Regions from separate parts of the Mesorhizobium sp. M0491 genome, predicted to be linked through region 1. Evidence: riboswitches for the same ligand, from Rfam matches in the RefSeq annotation. Region 1 holds a riboswitch; the other holds the start of a gene.
The links. Region 1 has a riboswitch for S-adenosylmethionine ahead of NKI69_RS05745 (O-succinylhomoserine sulfhydrylase). Riboswitches for the same ligand answer to the same signal wherever they lie in the genome.
Positions count from the first base shown of each region.

Region 2: another riboswitch for S-adenosylmethionine. It lies ahead of metX (homoserine O-acetyltransferase MetX); the one in region 1 lies ahead of NKI69_RS05745 (O-succinylhomoserine sulfhydrylase).

Region 1 covers NZ_JAMYRE010000004.1:3,506-11,300, forward strand. The annotation lists gene NKI69_RS05725 (Hsp33 family molecular chaperone) at 1-785, shown strand, start outside; gene apaG (Co2+/Mg2+ efflux facilitator ApaG/CorD) at 834-1,226, opposite strand; gene NKI69_RS05735 (hypothetical protein) at 1,251-1,454, shown strand; gene NKI69_RS05740 (ceramide glucosyltransferase) at 1,576-2,727, shown strand; gene NKI69_RS05745 (O-succinylhomoserine sulfhydrylase) at 2,733-3,920, opposite strand; SAM riboswitch at 3,978-4,055, opposite strand; gene NKI69_RS05750 (2'-deoxycytidine 5'-triphosphate deaminase) at 4,194-5,288, shown strand; gene NKI69_RS05755 (hypothetical protein) at 5,361-5,747, shown strand; gene NKI69_RS05760 (ABC transporter substrate-binding protein) at 5,847-6,620, shown strand; gene araD1 (AraD1 family protein) at 6,826-7,795, opposite strand, start outside.
Region 2 covers NZ_JAMYRE010000034.1:12,301-20,095, forward strand. The annotation lists gene NKI69_RS30740 (DUF2125 domain-containing protein) at 1-921, shown strand, start outside; gene NKI69_RS30745 (sugar kinase) at 929-1,852, shown strand; gene NKI69_RS30750 (prephenate/arogenate dehydrogenase family protein) at 1,860-2,795, opposite strand; gene hisC (histidinol-phosphate transaminase) at 2,802-3,911, opposite strand; SAM riboswitch at 4,048-4,125, shown strand; gene metX (homoserine O-acetyltransferase MetX) at 4,240-5,409, shown strand; gene metW (methionine biosynthesis protein MetW) at 5,468-6,082, shown strand; gene NKI69_RS30770 (Stf0 family sulfotransferase) at 6,031-6,885, shown strand; gene NKI69_RS30775 (glycosyltransferase family 2 protein) at 7,049-7,795, shown strand, end outside.

The sequences.
Region 1 (7,795 bases):
CTTCGCTGAAGTTCGAGGGCAAGTTCATCCTGCAGACCCGCACCGACGGGCCTGTCGACATGCTGGTCGCCGATTTTTCCACGCCCTCGGCATTGCGCGCCTATGCGCGTTTCGATGCCGACCGGCTGGAAGCGCTGGTCGCGGCCGGCGAAACCTCCCAGCAGACGCTGCTCGGCAGCGGCGTGCTGGCGCTGACCATCGACCAGGGCGCTCACACGCAGCGCTATCAGGGCATCGTCCAGCTCGACGGCGAGACGCTGGAGGATGCTGCGCGCACCTATTTTCGTCAGTCGGAGCAGATCCCGACGGATCTCAGGCTGTCGGTGGCCAAGCTTTTGACGCCCGGTCCCGGCGGCGCCCGCGAGCAGTGGCGCGCCGGTGGTATCCTGGCGCAGTTCCTGCCGCAGTCGCCCGAGCGCATGCGCGTCCCGGACCTGCCGGGTGGCGATGGCGATCCGCGCGAGGAGATCCACGATCCGGCCGACAATTCCTGGCAGGAGTTGCTGGCGCTGCTCGGTACGATCGAGCCGACCGAACTGATCGACCCGACGATCGGCGCCGAGCGGCTGCTCTACAGGCTGTTCCACGAGCATGGCGTGCGCGTCTTCGGCGGCGTTCCGGTCGCCGACCAGTGCTCGTGCTCCAAGGACAAGATCCGCGGCATCCTCGAGGGTTTTTCCGCCCAGGAGATCAAGGACAGCACCGAAGACGGCGGCATCCACGTCGCCTGCGAATTCTGCTCGAAGCAATATGATTTCGATCCGGCGGAATTTGCGGCCCAGTAGAGAAAAAAACCACGCCTCACCGGCCGCTCCGCGGCCGGTGAGGCGAAATCAATTCACCGTCCGCCGCGTCCCCGGCAGATCCAGCGAAAACGCCGGAATGGCGATGTCGAACGTCTCGCCCCGCTTGTTGCGCATCGTGTAGTGCCCGACCATGATGCCGGATGGTGTCGAGAGCGGGCAACCGGACGTGTACTGGTAGCTGTCGCCGGGATTGAGTTCGGGCTGGTCGCCGACCACGCCGGGGCCACGCACTTCCTCGACCCGGCCGGTGCCGTCGGTGATGTGCCAATAGCGCGACAGAAGCTGCACGAAATCGTCCGACTGATTGTCGATCGTTATCTGATAGCCCCAGACATAGCGGTTCTCCGAGGGATCCGAACGGTCCTCCAGATAGAACGGCCTGACCTGCACTTCGATGTTGCGCGTGACGGCGCTATACATAAGCGGCTCCAAACAATCTAGAGCATGATCCTGAAAAGTGGGAACCGGTTTTCAGAAGAGATCATGCTCAAAGAAACAGAGATAGAGCCCCATCCCGGTTCAATCGGGATGGAACAGGCTCTAGGTCGAACTTTCGGCGCTCCACGCGGGCTGGTCAACGGTGCGCGTCCTGTCATTGCGGACGGAACCGCAGGTGGCGGCAAAGAATGTCATTTAAGTGACACATGACAATGATGGTGTGCGCCGACCAGTGCCGCGCGACTCGGGCGCTCTGTCGAATTGTTGAATCGGTCGTCATGCCAGCCAGATTGTTCTGGCGGACCGGTTTTCCTGGAGTGACCGGATCTCGATGGAACTCACTCTCATAGCCGCCACGCTTTCAACTGCCCTCATCCTCTCAAATCTCGCCAGCATCGTGCTCGCCGCTTCGCGTCTGAAACGGCGCCGCGCCATTGCCGCGCCGGCCGGCAAGCGACGGCCGGTGTCGATCGTCGTGCCGTCGCGCGGCGTCGAGCCGTTCACGCAGGAGACGCTGGAGCGCGCCTTCTCGCTCGACTGGCCGCGCTACGAGTTGATTTTCTGCGTCGCCCATGCCGACGATCCGGTGGTCAAATTGATAAACAGGACGATCGTCCGGTTTTCGAAAGTGCCGGCCCGGCTGCTTGTCGGCGACGACCGCATCAGCGCCAATCCGAAACTCAACAATTGCGTCAAGGGCTGGGAGGCGGCGCGGCACGACTGGGTCGTCCTGGCCGATTCCAACGTGCTGATGCCGAGGGACTACATCCAGCATCTGATGGCTGCCTGGCGGCCCGGCACCGGCCTTGTCTGCTCGACGCCGATCGGCTCGCGGCCGGCCGGCTTCTGGGCCGAGGTCGAATGCGCTTTCCTCAACACGCTGCAGGCGCGCTGGCAATATGCTGGCGAGGCGCTCGGCCTTGGCTTTGCCCAGGGCAAGAGCATGCTCTGGAACAAGCCGATGCTCGACGCCAATGGCGGCATCCGCGCGCTGGCCGCCGAGATCGCGGAGGATGCCGCCGCGACCAAGCTGGTGAACGGTCTCGGCCTGCGCGTCAATCTCGTCGCCGCCCCCTTCGAGCAGCCGCTTGGCCGGCGCTCTTTTGACGAGATCTGGTCGCGTCAGGCCCGTTGGGCGCGCCTGCGCCGCGTCACTTTCCCGCTGTTCTTCGCACCCGAAATCCTGACCGGCGCCGTGGTGCCGCTGGTGCTTGCGCTGATTGCCGCGGCCAGTGCGGGCTTCAGCCTCTGGGCAACCGCCCTTGCAGTGCTGGTAGCCTTCTACCTTCCCGAGTGCGCGCTGGCCTGGTCCAAGGGCTGGTACCTGTCGCCACGCATGGTGGCCGCGATCATGATGCGCGACCTGATCCTGCCGGCGATGTGGGGGCGCGGCTGGCTCGGCGGCGCCGTCGACTGGCGCGGCAATGCGATGACCATCGGCACCAAGACGGCCGAGCTGGAGGAGACGCCGTCCGGCGCCTGAAGGCCCTACCTGGCCTTCAGCGCCTGCGCGATGTCCTCAAGCAGATCGTCGGTGTCTTCCAGCCCGACCGACAGCCGGAGCGTGCCCGGCCCGATGCCGAGCTCGGCGCGCGCCTCGTCGCTCAGATTCTTGTGCGTCGTCGTCGCCGGGTGGGTGATCAGGCTCTTGGCGTCACCGAGATTGTTGGAGATCAAGACGATGTCGAGCGCGTTCTGCAAGGCAAAGGCCGCCTGCTTGCCGCCCTTGACGTCGAGGCAGATCAGCGTCGAGCCGCCCGCCATCTGCTTCTTGACGATATCAGCCTGCGGGTGGTCGGCGCGGCCGGGATAGATGACGCGGGCGATCTCCGGCCGCTCGGCCAGGAAATCCGCGATCCGGCCGGCACTTTCCGTCTGCTGGCGCACGCGCAGCGGCAGCGTTTCCAGGCCTTTCAGCAGCGTCCAGGCGTTGAAGGGTGACAGGCTTGGGCCGGTATGGCGGAAATAGTCGTGCAGGTTCTCGTCGATCCACTTCTTGTCCGACAGGATCACCCCGCCGAGACAGCGCCCCTGGCCGTCTATGTGCTTGGTCGCCGAATAGACGACGATATGGGCACCGAGCTGCAAGGGCTTCTGCTGCAGGGGCGTGGCGAAGACATTGTCGACGATCAGCCTGGCGCCGATCGAATTGGCAAGCGAAGCGACAGCGGCGATATCGACCACTTCCAGCGTCGGATTGGTCGGGCTTTCCAGGAAGAACAGCTTGGTGTTCGGCTTGATCGCCTTTTCCCAATTGGCGATGTCGGTGCCGTCGACCAGCGTCGCCTCGATGCCGTATCTCGGCGCCAGCGTCTCGACCACCCAGCGGCAGGAGCCGAACAGCGCACGCGCCGCCACGATATGGTCGCCGGCCTTGGCGCTGCACAGAAGGGCGGCCGTCACCGCAGCCATGCCGGACGCGGTGGCGCGGGCGTCTTCGGCGCCTTCGAGCGCGCACATGCGTTTTTCGAACATGTCGACGGTCGGATTAGCGTAGCGCGAATAGATGAAGCCCGGTTCCTCACCCTTGAAACGGGCCTCGGCGGCCTGCGCCGTTTCGTAGACATAGCCCTGGGTGAGGTAGATCGCTTCCGACGTTTCGCCGAAACCGGAACGCAGTGTTCCGCTGTGCACGAGTGCCGTCTGAGGCTTCCAGTTGTGCTTCTTGGTGCTCATCGCTCTTCTTCCAGACACAAAAAAACCGGCCGCGAAAGTCGCAACCGGTCCATACGGCCTTGCGGCCCGACGGTCCTTTAGCGACTTGTTTAACGTGGCTGCAAGCCGACCGGCCAAATCACCACGGGATAACGACCCTTTAGACCCGCACCGCGCTTGCGTCAATTGCCGGCTTCATTAAGAGGTTTGTACCAAGCAGGTTCCGCAAAAGTGTTCCACGGTTTTGCGACAAGAACCTGCGACAAGAAAAACGTCTGACCTAGGAGTGGAGCCTTGCGGCAGACAGGCATTCTTCCCGATCAGGACATTTCAGCGCTGTTCCAGTCCGGCGCGCTGAAGTCGGCGCGTGCGCTCGACGCCGACCAGATCCAGCCGGCCAGCCTCGATCTCAGGCTCGGCGACAAGGCCTGGCGGGTGCGCGCCTCCTTTCTGCCCGGCCCCAACCACAAGGTTTCGGAAAAGCTCGACCGGCTGCAACTGCACGAGATCAATCTTGCCGAGGGCGCGGTGCTGGAGACCGGCTGCGTCTACATCGTGCCCTTGCTTGAAAGCCTGGCGCTGCCGGCGGACATTTCGGCCTCGGCCAATCCGAAGAGTTCGACCGGACGGCTCGACATCTTCACCCGCGTCATGACCGATCGCGGCCACGAGTTCGACAAGATCGCCGCCGGCTATCATGGCCCGCTCTTTCTGGAAGTCAGCCCGCGCACCTTCCCGATCGTGGTCCGCACCGGCTCACGCCTGTCGCAGATCCGTTTCCGCACCGGCAATGCGTTGCTCTCCGAAGCCGAGTTGCACGACCTGCATCGCACCGAGATGCTGGTCGCCACCGAGCCGCCGAACATTTCCGGCGGCGGGATCGCGCTGTCGATCGACCTCAACGGCGATCAGAACGGCCTGGTCGGCTATCGCGGCAAGCATCACACCGGCCTCGTCGATGTCGACAAGCGCGCGGCCCAGGAGGTCGTCGACTTCTGGGAGCCGATCCACAAGAGCGGCGCCGGCGAACTGGTGCTCGATCCCGATGAATTCTACATCCTCGTCAGCCAGGAAGCGGTGCACGTGCCGCCGCTCTACGCCGCCGAGATGACGCCCTTCGATCCGCTGGTAGGCGAATTCCGCGTCCACTATGCCGGCTTCTTCGATCCGGGCTTCGGCCATTCGGCGTCCGGCGGCACCGGCAGCCGGGCGGTGCTGGAAGTGCGCAGCCATGAAGTGCCGTTCATCCTTGACCACGGCCAGATCGTCGGCCGGCTGGTCTACGAACATATGCTGAAGCGGCCGCAGGCGCTCTACGGCACCGATCTCGGCTCCAACTACCAGGCGCAGGGCCTGAAGCTGTCCAAGCATTTCCGCGCCGCGCGCTGAATACTTGATCAGGCGGAGCTCTTGTGAAAACTCGGCCAGGAGATGGTTCGTACTGGAAGAGCGGTGAGTTCAATGAACGACCCCTATGACGACATCTTATCGCTAACCGACAGCAAACCGATTTGGTGGGATGTCCATGACGTGCCGCGCTTTGCTCCGTTTCGTCCAGGCATGGGCGCGTATGGTAGGCCAACGGAATGCCTCCTTGTATTGGCTCGGGCGCGCGGTGGTCCTGAATATCTGCAGTTGATATGCGGGCACACCGCCCAGTTTGAGAGAGCCGATCATCTGACCCGGTCGAAGACTTTGGCAATGGGCGAGCCTCCAGCAGGTTTGCATGCCGAGAACGGCGACCTGAGTGTTGAGCCAGTCAAAGTGCTGGAGTATTGGCGGCGTGATCCAAATCCATTTGCCAAGTGGCAAAGGCTACCTGAATTTGAAATCGACCTAATCGATTGATGGCCTTCGGTCCCGACCAGACTCAGCTTGCCTGACTCTGCCCCGCCATGCTTGGTTACGCTGACCTTGAAACGAAACACTGCAAGGGGAACCAAGAAAATGCAGATTTCAAAATGGATCGTATCGGCAGCAGGCGCTGCCATGCTGGTGATGGCTGCCGGCTCTTTGTCGGCGCAGGCGGCGGAGAAAATCAAGATCGGCACCGAGGGCGCCTATCCGCCGTTCAACACCATTACGGCCGACGGCAAGGTGGAGGGCTTCGACATCGACATCGCCAATGCGCTGTGCGCGCAGATGAAGGTCGAATGCGAAATCGTCACCCAGGATTGGGACGGCATCATTCCCGCTTTGCAGGCCAAGAAGTTCGACGCCATCATCGCCTCGATGAGCATCACCGAGGAGCGCAAGAAACAGGTCGCCTTCACCAACAAATACTATACGACACCGCTCGCTCTGGTGGCGCCTAAGGACAGCGATCTCACCTCGACCGAACCGGCGGCCCTTGCCGGCAAGACGGTGGGCGCCCAGGCTTCGACCACGCAGGCCGACTATGCCCAGAATGAATATGGCAAGGCGGGCGCTGAGGCAAAGCTCTACCCGACCCAGGAAGAGGCGATCACCGATCTGCAGAATGGCCGCCTCGATGCGGTCATTTCGGACAAGTTCGTGCTGGTGGACTGGATGAAGAAGGCGAGCGAAGGCTGCTGCAAGATGATTGGAGACGTCAAGGGTACGGAGACGCAAGCCGGCATTGCCGTGCGCCTGGAAGACACGGCCCTGCGCGACAAGCTCAACGCCGCAATCGACGCCATCGTCGCCGACGGCACCTACAAGAAGATCCAGGCCAAATATTTCGACTTCGATATTTATTGAGACGTCGAAGCCGCCAATCTCCCCCCTCGTGGGGGAGATGCCCGGCAGGGCAGAAGGGGGGCGCGAGGGATCGCGACCTCTCTGCACCAGCAGACTGGTTCGAAAGAAAAACTAAGTAGGATGGAGACGTTGGCGGGACAGCGCCCCCCTCTGGCCTGCCGGCCATCTCCCCCACGAGGGGGGAGATCACGCTGTCATCGACGCCTCACAGCGCCTTCACAGCCACCTTCACCGGCTGCTCGATCTCCAGCGGGTTGCGCAGCGGCAGGCCGAAATCCCCGGCCTCGATCTCGAACACATCGCCGGCCTCGGTCTTGATGCCGTCGGCGAAGGACAGCGTCGCCGTACCGAACATATGCACATGCACGTCGCCCGGCTGGCGGAAGGCCGCGTATTTGAAATGGTGATGCTCGAGATTGGCGATGGTGTGCGACATGTTCGCTTCACCGGACAGGAACGGCTTTTCCCACAGCACCTCGCTGTCGCGCACGATGCGCGAGGTGCCGCGGATATCGGGCGGCAGGTCGCCGATCAGGATTTCCGGACCGAACGAGGCGTTGCGCAGCTTGGAATGGGCGAGGAACAGATAGTTCACGCGCTCGGTGACGTGGTCGGAAAACTCATTCGACAGCGTGAAGCCGACGCGGAAAGGTGCGCCGTCATCGCCGATGACATAGATGCCGGCCACCTCGGGCTCTTCGCCGGCGTCCTTGGCAAAGGCCGGTGACAGGAGTGCGGCGCCTGGCGCCACCGCCATCGTGCCATTGCCCTTGTAGAACCATTCCGGCTGCACGCCGATCTGGCCTTTCGCCGGCTTGCCGCCCTCCAGCCCCATGCGGAACATCTTCATGGAATCGGTGAGCTGCTCCTCGCCGTCGGCGCTCAGCTTCTTGTGCATGGAATCGCGCGTTGCGGCGGAGCCGAGATGCGTCAGCCCGGTGCCGGTCAGGTGCAGATGCGCCGGATCGGGGTGATTGATCGGCGACAGCAGCCGCCCCTTCTTGTAAGCGGCCTCGAGATCGACCGTCTCGCCAAGCCCCTTGCGTTCGATCAGCGCGACGAGGCCGACGCCGGTGCGGGCGGCCTCCATCGCCAGCGAATAGACGCTGCGGGCGCCATTGATGATCCGGGTCTTGCCGCCATTGCGGGCGACGACGCGGATGGTCTCGGCGTCG
Region 2 (7,795 bases), on a different contig from region 1:
GCCCTCTACAGCGGCGGCTGGTTCTATCTGGCTGACCGCGTCAGGAGCGAAGCCGACAAGGCGGTTGCCACGCTCAACAAGAATGGCGTCGAGGCCGGCTGCGGCAATCTCCAGGTCAGCGGCTATCCCTTGAGCTTTACCGTCTCCTGCGACAACCTCGCCTATGAGGACGATGCCAAGAACATTGCGGCTTCAGCCGGCAGTTTCAACGCAGCCGCCCAGATCATCCAGCCTCTGTCGCCGGTTGCCAATCTGCGCGGCCCGCTCAGGACCTCCGTTCCGGACATGGTGCCGCTGTGGATAGACTGGGACAATCTGCAGGCCAATTTCAAATTGTGGTGGCCGCTGCCGCAGCGGATTTCGCTGGAGGCAGAGGGCCTTTCCGGCCAGACCGACCCGGCCGACGACACCGATCCGGTGCAACTGTTCAGCGCCGGCAAGGCATCGGGTCAGTTGCAGCCCAACGGTGAGGATATCGACTATCTCGGCAGTTTCGGCGATCTCGAGATCGACCCCGACGCAATTGGCGGGCGCGTGCTTCCGGCGCTCGATGCCAGTGGCGACGTCACGCTGAAGAACGGTGTCGCGTTGATCGGCACGCAGGTGAAGAGCCTTCGTGGCCAGGCGATCGAAATCCGCAACCTCGACCTGTCGTCGGGGACGGCGCGCGTCACCGTTTCGGGACCGCTCTCGGTCGATGCCGAGGGCCTGATCAACGCCGATCTGATGATCAGGCTGAAGGACCCGAAGGCGGTGGCGGCCATTCTCGGCGCCGCCATACCCGAGCAGAAAAGCCAGATCGAGCAGGGCTTTGCTGCCCTGGCGGTGCTCGGCAACGAACCGTCGATGCCGCTGAAGGTGGTCAGGGGCAAGGCCTCGCTCGGCTTCATTCCGCTGGGCAAGATCAAGCCGGTGGAATAGCGCTGCGATGGCAAGACCCGTGAAGCTGCTGAGCGTTGGCGCTTTGACGCTGGACACCATCCTGCGCGTCGAGACGCTGCCCGTGCATCAAGGCAAGTTCATTGCCTCCGACGGCGTCCAGATCGCCTCGGGCATGGCCACGAGTGCTGCCTGCGCCGCGCATCGCCTGGGGGCCGAGGTATCGCTGTGGGCGAGCGCGGGTGACGATGCCGTCGCCGACCAGCTCATCGCCGGCATCGAGGCCGAAGGCGTCGATTGCACCTTTGTGCGCCGCGTCAGAGGCGCCCGCTCGGCGCTGGCCTCGATCCTGGTCGACGCGTATGGCGAGCGCATCATCGTGCCGTTCTATGACGGGCTTGCCCAGGCCGATCCCGAAGCCTTGCCGGTCGCCGACCTCACGGCATTCGACGCCGTACTGGTCGATGTCCGCTGGCCAGGTGCGGCAGCCCTTGCCCTGAGAGCGGCGCGCGCCCTCGGCCGGCCGGCAATCCTCGATGCCGATACCGCACCGTTGCAGATCCTGGAACAGCTGTTGCCGCTCGCCACGCACATCGTCGCTTCGGAAACGGCGGCGCGCATTGTCTGCGGCCAGGCGCTCGATCCAGAAACGGCTTGCGCCGATCTCGCCAGCCGCACCGACGCTTTTGTCGCAGTGACAGGCGGCGCGGCGGGCAGTTGGTGGCACGACCGTCGCGCAGGCTGCGTGCGCCATGTCGCGGCACCGAAGATCAAGGCGATCGACACATTGGCCGCCGGCGATGTCTTTCACGGCGCCTTCGCCGTCGGGCTGGCGGAAGCCATGCCGGTCGAGCAGGCTTTGCGCTTTGCCAGTGCGGCCGCCGCGCTCAAATGCCTGCGCTTCGGCGGCAGGCTTGGTGCGCCGAACCGGGCCGAGACGCTGGCCATGGTTGCGCAGACCTGGCCAGCCTGAAACTGACTTAGCCCTTCGCGGGATGCTCGACGGCCTGGCGACCGAAATCGGGCACGTCGATGTCCTGGCCGGCCTCGATGATCGAGCGGCGCACAGCGCGGGTGCGGGTGAACAGGTCGAAGAGTTTTTCGCCGTCCCCCCAGCGGATCGCGCGTTGCAGGGACGCCAGATCTTCCGAGAACCGCGCCAGCATTTCGAGGATGGCGTCCTTGTTGTGCAGGCACACATCCCGCCACATGGTCGGATCGGAAGCGGCAAGACGCGTGAAGTCGCGGAAGCCGGAAGCCGAATATTTGATCACTTCGGACTTGGTCACCGACTGCAGATCGTCGGCGGTGCCGACGATGTTGTAGGCGATGATGTGCGGCAGGTGCGAGACGATGGCCAGCGTCATGTCGTGATGCTGCGGGTCCATGGTATCGATGTTGGCGCCGCAGCGGCGCCAGAACTCCGACAGCCGCTCCAGCGCGTCCGCGTCGGTATCGGGCAGCGGCGTGAAGATGCACCAGCGATTGTCGAACAGGTCGGCGAAGCCGGCGTCGGGGCCGGATTTTTCCGTGCCCGCCAGCGGGTGGCCGGGAATGAAATGGACGCCTTCAGGGACATAAGGCTGCATCTGCGCGATGACAGACGCCTTGGTCGAGCCGACATCGGTGAGGATCGCGCCCTTCTTCAGCGCCGGCGCGATTTCCTCGGCCACCGCGCCGGATGAGCCGACCGGCACCGAAATGACGACTAGGTCGGCATCGCGGACCGCCTCTTTCGCATCGGTGGTATAGCTATCGCCGAGCCCGAGTTCCTCGGCTCGCGCCAGCGTCGCCGCACTGCGCGTTGATATGGCCACGTGACGGGCCAGCCCCTCGCGGCGGATGACGCGGGCCAGCGACGAGCCGATCAGGCCGATGCCGACCAGCGCGATCTTTTCAAACATCGGTGATGTCATGGCGTTCTAGCTTTTCAGAAATGTCGTGAGAGCGGCGACAACGCCGCGATTGGCTTCTTCGGTGCCGACGGTCATGCGCAACGCGTTGGGAAAGCCATAGCCCGAAACGCGCCGCAATATATAGCCGCGCGCCGTCAGATAGTCGTCCGCCGCCGCCGCCGAATGCTTCTGATCGTCAGGAAAATGAACGAGGACGAAATTGCCGACGCTCGGCGTTACCCGCAGCCCGAGCTTTGTGAATTCCTCGCTCAGCCAGGCCAGCCAGGTCTCGTTGTGCGCCACGCTGCGCTCGACATGGGCGCGGTCGCGGATGGCTGCGATACCGGCCTCGATCGCCGTCGCATTGACGTTGAAGGGACCCCGCACGCGGTTGATGGCGTCGACGATATGCATCGGCGCATACATCCAGCCGATCCGCGCTCCGCCGAGGCCGATCTTGGAGAAGGTACGGGTCATCACCACGTTCTGGGCAGCACCGACCAGCTCGATGCCGGCCTCATAGTCGTTGCGGCGGACATATTCGGCATAGGCCGCGTCTAGCACCAGAAGCACGTGCCTGGGCAGGCCGGCATGCAGGCGGCGCACCTCCTGGAAAGGCACATAGGTGCCGGTCGGATTGTTGGGATTGGCCAGGAACACGATCTTGGTGCGCGGCGTGACGGCTGCGAGGATGGCGTCGATATCGGCGCGCTCGTCTCTTTCCTTGATCGTCACCGGAACGGCACCTGCCGACTGGATGTAGATCTTGTAGACCATGAAGGCGTGTTCGGTGATGACAGCCTCGTCGCCGGGCGCCAGATAAGTCTGCGCCAGCAGGCCGAGGATCTCGTCGGAGCCGTTGGAGCAAATGATGTTCTGCGGGTTGAGACCATGCACCTCGGCGATCGCTTCGCGCAGCCGCCTGGCGGTGCCATCTGGATAGACGTCGAGCTTTCCGGCAATCTCGCGCGCGGCTTCGATCGCTTTCGGCGAGGGCCCTAGCGGATTCTCGTTCGAGGACAGCTTGTGAACCTTGGCGACGCCCGCGGGCGCCGTGCTCTTGCCCGGCACATAGGCGTCTATGTCCATGATGCCCGCGCGCGGGGTTGGACGTGCCTGGTCCGGTGTCTGGCTCATGTCGCAAAATCCGTCGAGAACGCTTCCTGAGGGAAGCCGCAGCGGAAATACAAGCCGTGGCCTGCAATGTCGAGAGGCGACAGCCACCGCCCAAGGCTGGCCGTTGACGCCGGCGCGCCACAGCCCTAGAAGGGGAGCGGACTTCCGTGGTGATTTGGCCGGTCGGCTTGCAGCCACGTTAAACAACTTGCTAAAGGGCCGTTTGCATCCTGTAACCGGCTTTGCAACCGCAATGCCGGTTTTTTGTTGTCCGCGCCGGCCGGACACCCGGGTCGGCATCGACTTTCGACAAGCGCGATGCGTGGGCTCAAAGTGTGAGATGGATGTCATGGCCGTTCTGCGTGCCCGCAAAACCAACAACGAGGTCGACCAACCGTCGAGCCCGGTTTTGCGTTTTGGATCCGACAAGCCGCTCAAGCTGGACGCCGGCACGCTGCTGTCACCGTTCCAGATCGCCTACCAGACCTACGGCACGCTGAACGATGCCCGCTCCAACGCCATCCTCGTCTGCCATGCACTGACCGGAGACCAGCACGTCGCCAGCACCAATCCGGTGACCGGCAAGCCTGGCTGGTGGGAAGTGTTGATCGGCCCCGGCAAGATCATCGACACCAATCGCTTCTTCGTCATCTGCTCCAACGTCATCGGTGGTTGCCTTGGGTCCACCGGTCCGGCCTCGACCAATCCCGCCACCGACAAGCCCTATGGGCTTGACCTGCCCATTATCACCATCCGCGACATGGTGCGGGCGCAGCAGATGCTGATTGACCATTTCGGCATCGAAAAGCTGTTCTGCGTGCTCGGCGGCTCTATGGGCGGCATGCAGGTGCTGGAATGGGCATCGAGCTATCCGGAGCGCGTCTTCTCGGCGCTGCCGATCGCCACCGGCGCGCGCCATTCCTCGCAGAACATCGCCTTTCATGAGGTTGGCCGCCAGGCTGTCATGGCCGATCCGGACTGGCATGGCGGCAAATATTTCGAGCACGGCAAACGCCCGGAAAAAGGCCTGGCGGTGGCGCGCATGGCCGCCCACATCACTTACCTGTCGGAAGCCGCCCTGCACCGCAAGTTCGGCCGCAATCTGCAGGATCGCGAGGCGCTGACCTTCGGCTTCGACGCCGACTTCCAGATCGAAAGCTATCTGCGCCACCAGGGCATGACCTTCGTCGATCGCTTCGACGCCAATTCCTACCTCTACATGACGCGGTCGATGGACTATTTCGACCTTGCCGCCGACCATGGCGGCCGGTTGGCCGATGCCTTCGCCGGAACGAAAACCCGCTTCTGCCTGGTGTCTTTCACCTCGGACTGGCTGTTTCCGACCGAGGAGAGCCGCTCGATCGTGCATGCGCTCAACGCCGCCGGCGCATCGGTATCCTTCGTCGAGATCGAAACCGACCGCGGCCACGACGCATTCCTGCTCGACGAGCCGGAACTGTTTGCCGCCATAAACGGCTTCATCGGCTCGGCGGCCCGGGCGAGAGGGCTCAGCGCATGACCTCGAAAAATTGCAGGCTTTTCGGATCGGGATCGTGCGCCAGGCAGGGGGCGAAGCCATGAGCGTCAACCGCGACCAGCGCGTCGACCTCGAGGTCGTCGCCAACCTCATCCCGCCACAGTCGCGCGTGCTCGATGTCGGCTCGGGCGACGGCTCGCTGCTCGAATTGCTGCAGGACACCAAGCAGGTCGACGGCCGTGGGCTCGAGCTGTCGCAGCGCGGCGTCAACGAATGCGTGGCGCGCGGCCTCTCGGTCATCCAGGGCGATGCCGACAAGGATCTCGAATTCTATCCCGACAAGGGCTTTGACTTCGTCGTCCTGTCACAGACGCTGCAGGCCACCCGCAACCCGAAGCTGGTGCTCGACGAACTGCTCAGGATCGGCAACCGCGCCATCGTCTCCTTCCCCAATTTCGGCCATTGGCGGGTGCGCCTGTCGCTGTTCGTCAACGGCCGCATGCCGGTGACCAAGGACCTGCCCTATTCCTGGTACGACACGCCCAACATCCACTTCTGCACCATCCGCGATTTCGTCAATCTGTGCGACGAACTCGGCGCGACAGTCGAGAAGGCAACCGCCCTCGACGCTGCCGGGCAGAAGATCGGCCTGTCGATGCCGTGGTGGTTCTGGAACTTCTTCGGCCAGCAGGCAGTGTTCTTGCTGAAACGGTAATATTGATCGCCATGTATCTCTTTCGTAGGCGCCCTCTGCCAGTTGAAATCCCACCGGACATGCGGGCTGGGTTGAAAGCCGGAATTCTCATCTGCACCTCACCGCGCAGCGGCAGCAACCACCTAGCCGGATTGATGGCAGCCACCGGGCTTGGCAACCCACTCGAGTGGTTCGGGGGCCGCCGTGTTCTAGAAATGCCGAACTATCCCCGCGACCCCCGTGCCCAGGTTTTGCGTGCACTGAAGGACGGGCGGTCTCCCTCCGGGATTTACGCGGTCAAACTGTTTGCCAGCCAGTTTTCACAGGTTGCCAAAACCGTGGATCTCCCCGCAAGCCTTCCAAAGCTGCGCTATATGCGGTTGACGCGTGGGGACCTCGTTGGTCAAGCAGTTTCGTGGACCCGCGCTCGTCAGAGTGGTCGGTTCCGCTCTACCGAGGCCGATCAGAAGAGACCATGCTACGACGGCAAAGCAATCGCGGACTCGCTTGAAAAAATCATCCTGGAAAATCTGGCCTGGGATGTCTGGTTTGCAAAAAACGGATTGTCCTTCCTATCACTGACATACGAAGAACTCCTTGAACATCCACGGACCTGCCTTGAAAGGGCTGCATCTCTGGTCGACGCCAAGCTTGTCTTGAAACCCGGGTCTGATCTCGATTCGGGCCTCGATATTCAACGAGACACCATCAATGAGGAGTGGAGAGAGCGGTTCTTGGCGGAATATTCTGACACGTCGAACTTCCATGCCAACAATTGCCGTCGCGGTTTTCTTAAAAAGAGGAGCTCAAGGTTCTCGATCTGATCGAACGGCATTGTACGAGAACACGAAGCATCCAGGGGCGCCAGAGATGCGATGTTATTGATCAAAGCGCATCGCCGTCCATGGCGATCACGAGCACAAATTCTTATTGCACGCTGGTTTGACAGCCCGCCGAGAGCGTTATAGCCACATCGGCACTAATAACTTGATCGGTTCAGATATGGCTCAAGAGCGTCCAACGTATTCACTCGTCGTCGAAATGGAGAATGCAAAATCGATCGACTGGGACGAGATCGGCGTTGGGATGAAGGCCTTGGCTCGGGAAATCACATCGGTTTCAGCAACCGGTTTAGTGCGACCAAGGATCGTTATTTCTCACGGGGGAGCAGAGTCGGACGAGGATGCGTTGCGTCGTGAGATTTCGAATGAGGCCCCGCAGCTCGGTCAGGTTGCCGAACTCGTCTTCACGGCTTTCCCTGGCGGCCGATATTACGACCTGAAGAACAACGGCATGCTGGCATCGGACGGAGATATCGTCATCTTTATGGATTCCGACGTGGTCGCGGAACCAGGATGGCTACCAGGACTGCTTGAGCCCTTTGAAAACTCTGAAGTTATCTGCGCAAACGGATATACATACCTCTCATACGACGATTTCTTTTCAAGAACGTTTGCGTTGATCTGGTTTTTCCCGATGGCCCGTGGAGACGGGCGATTTGCCTCGAAGCGAGCGATCAACGCTAACAATGTAGCGTTTCGACGCGAGTGGATCGTCAGCCATCCTTTTCCAAAACATAACGGCTTCAAGGTTTCCTGCACTTTGCTGATGCGCGAACTGCTGCGGGAGGGCCACAAAATTCATAATGTCGACGCACGCGTTTATCACTATTCGCCGCGGGGCTGGCGGTTCTTTTACTGGCGCGCCCTGGTTACAGGTCGCGACGCCGACCGG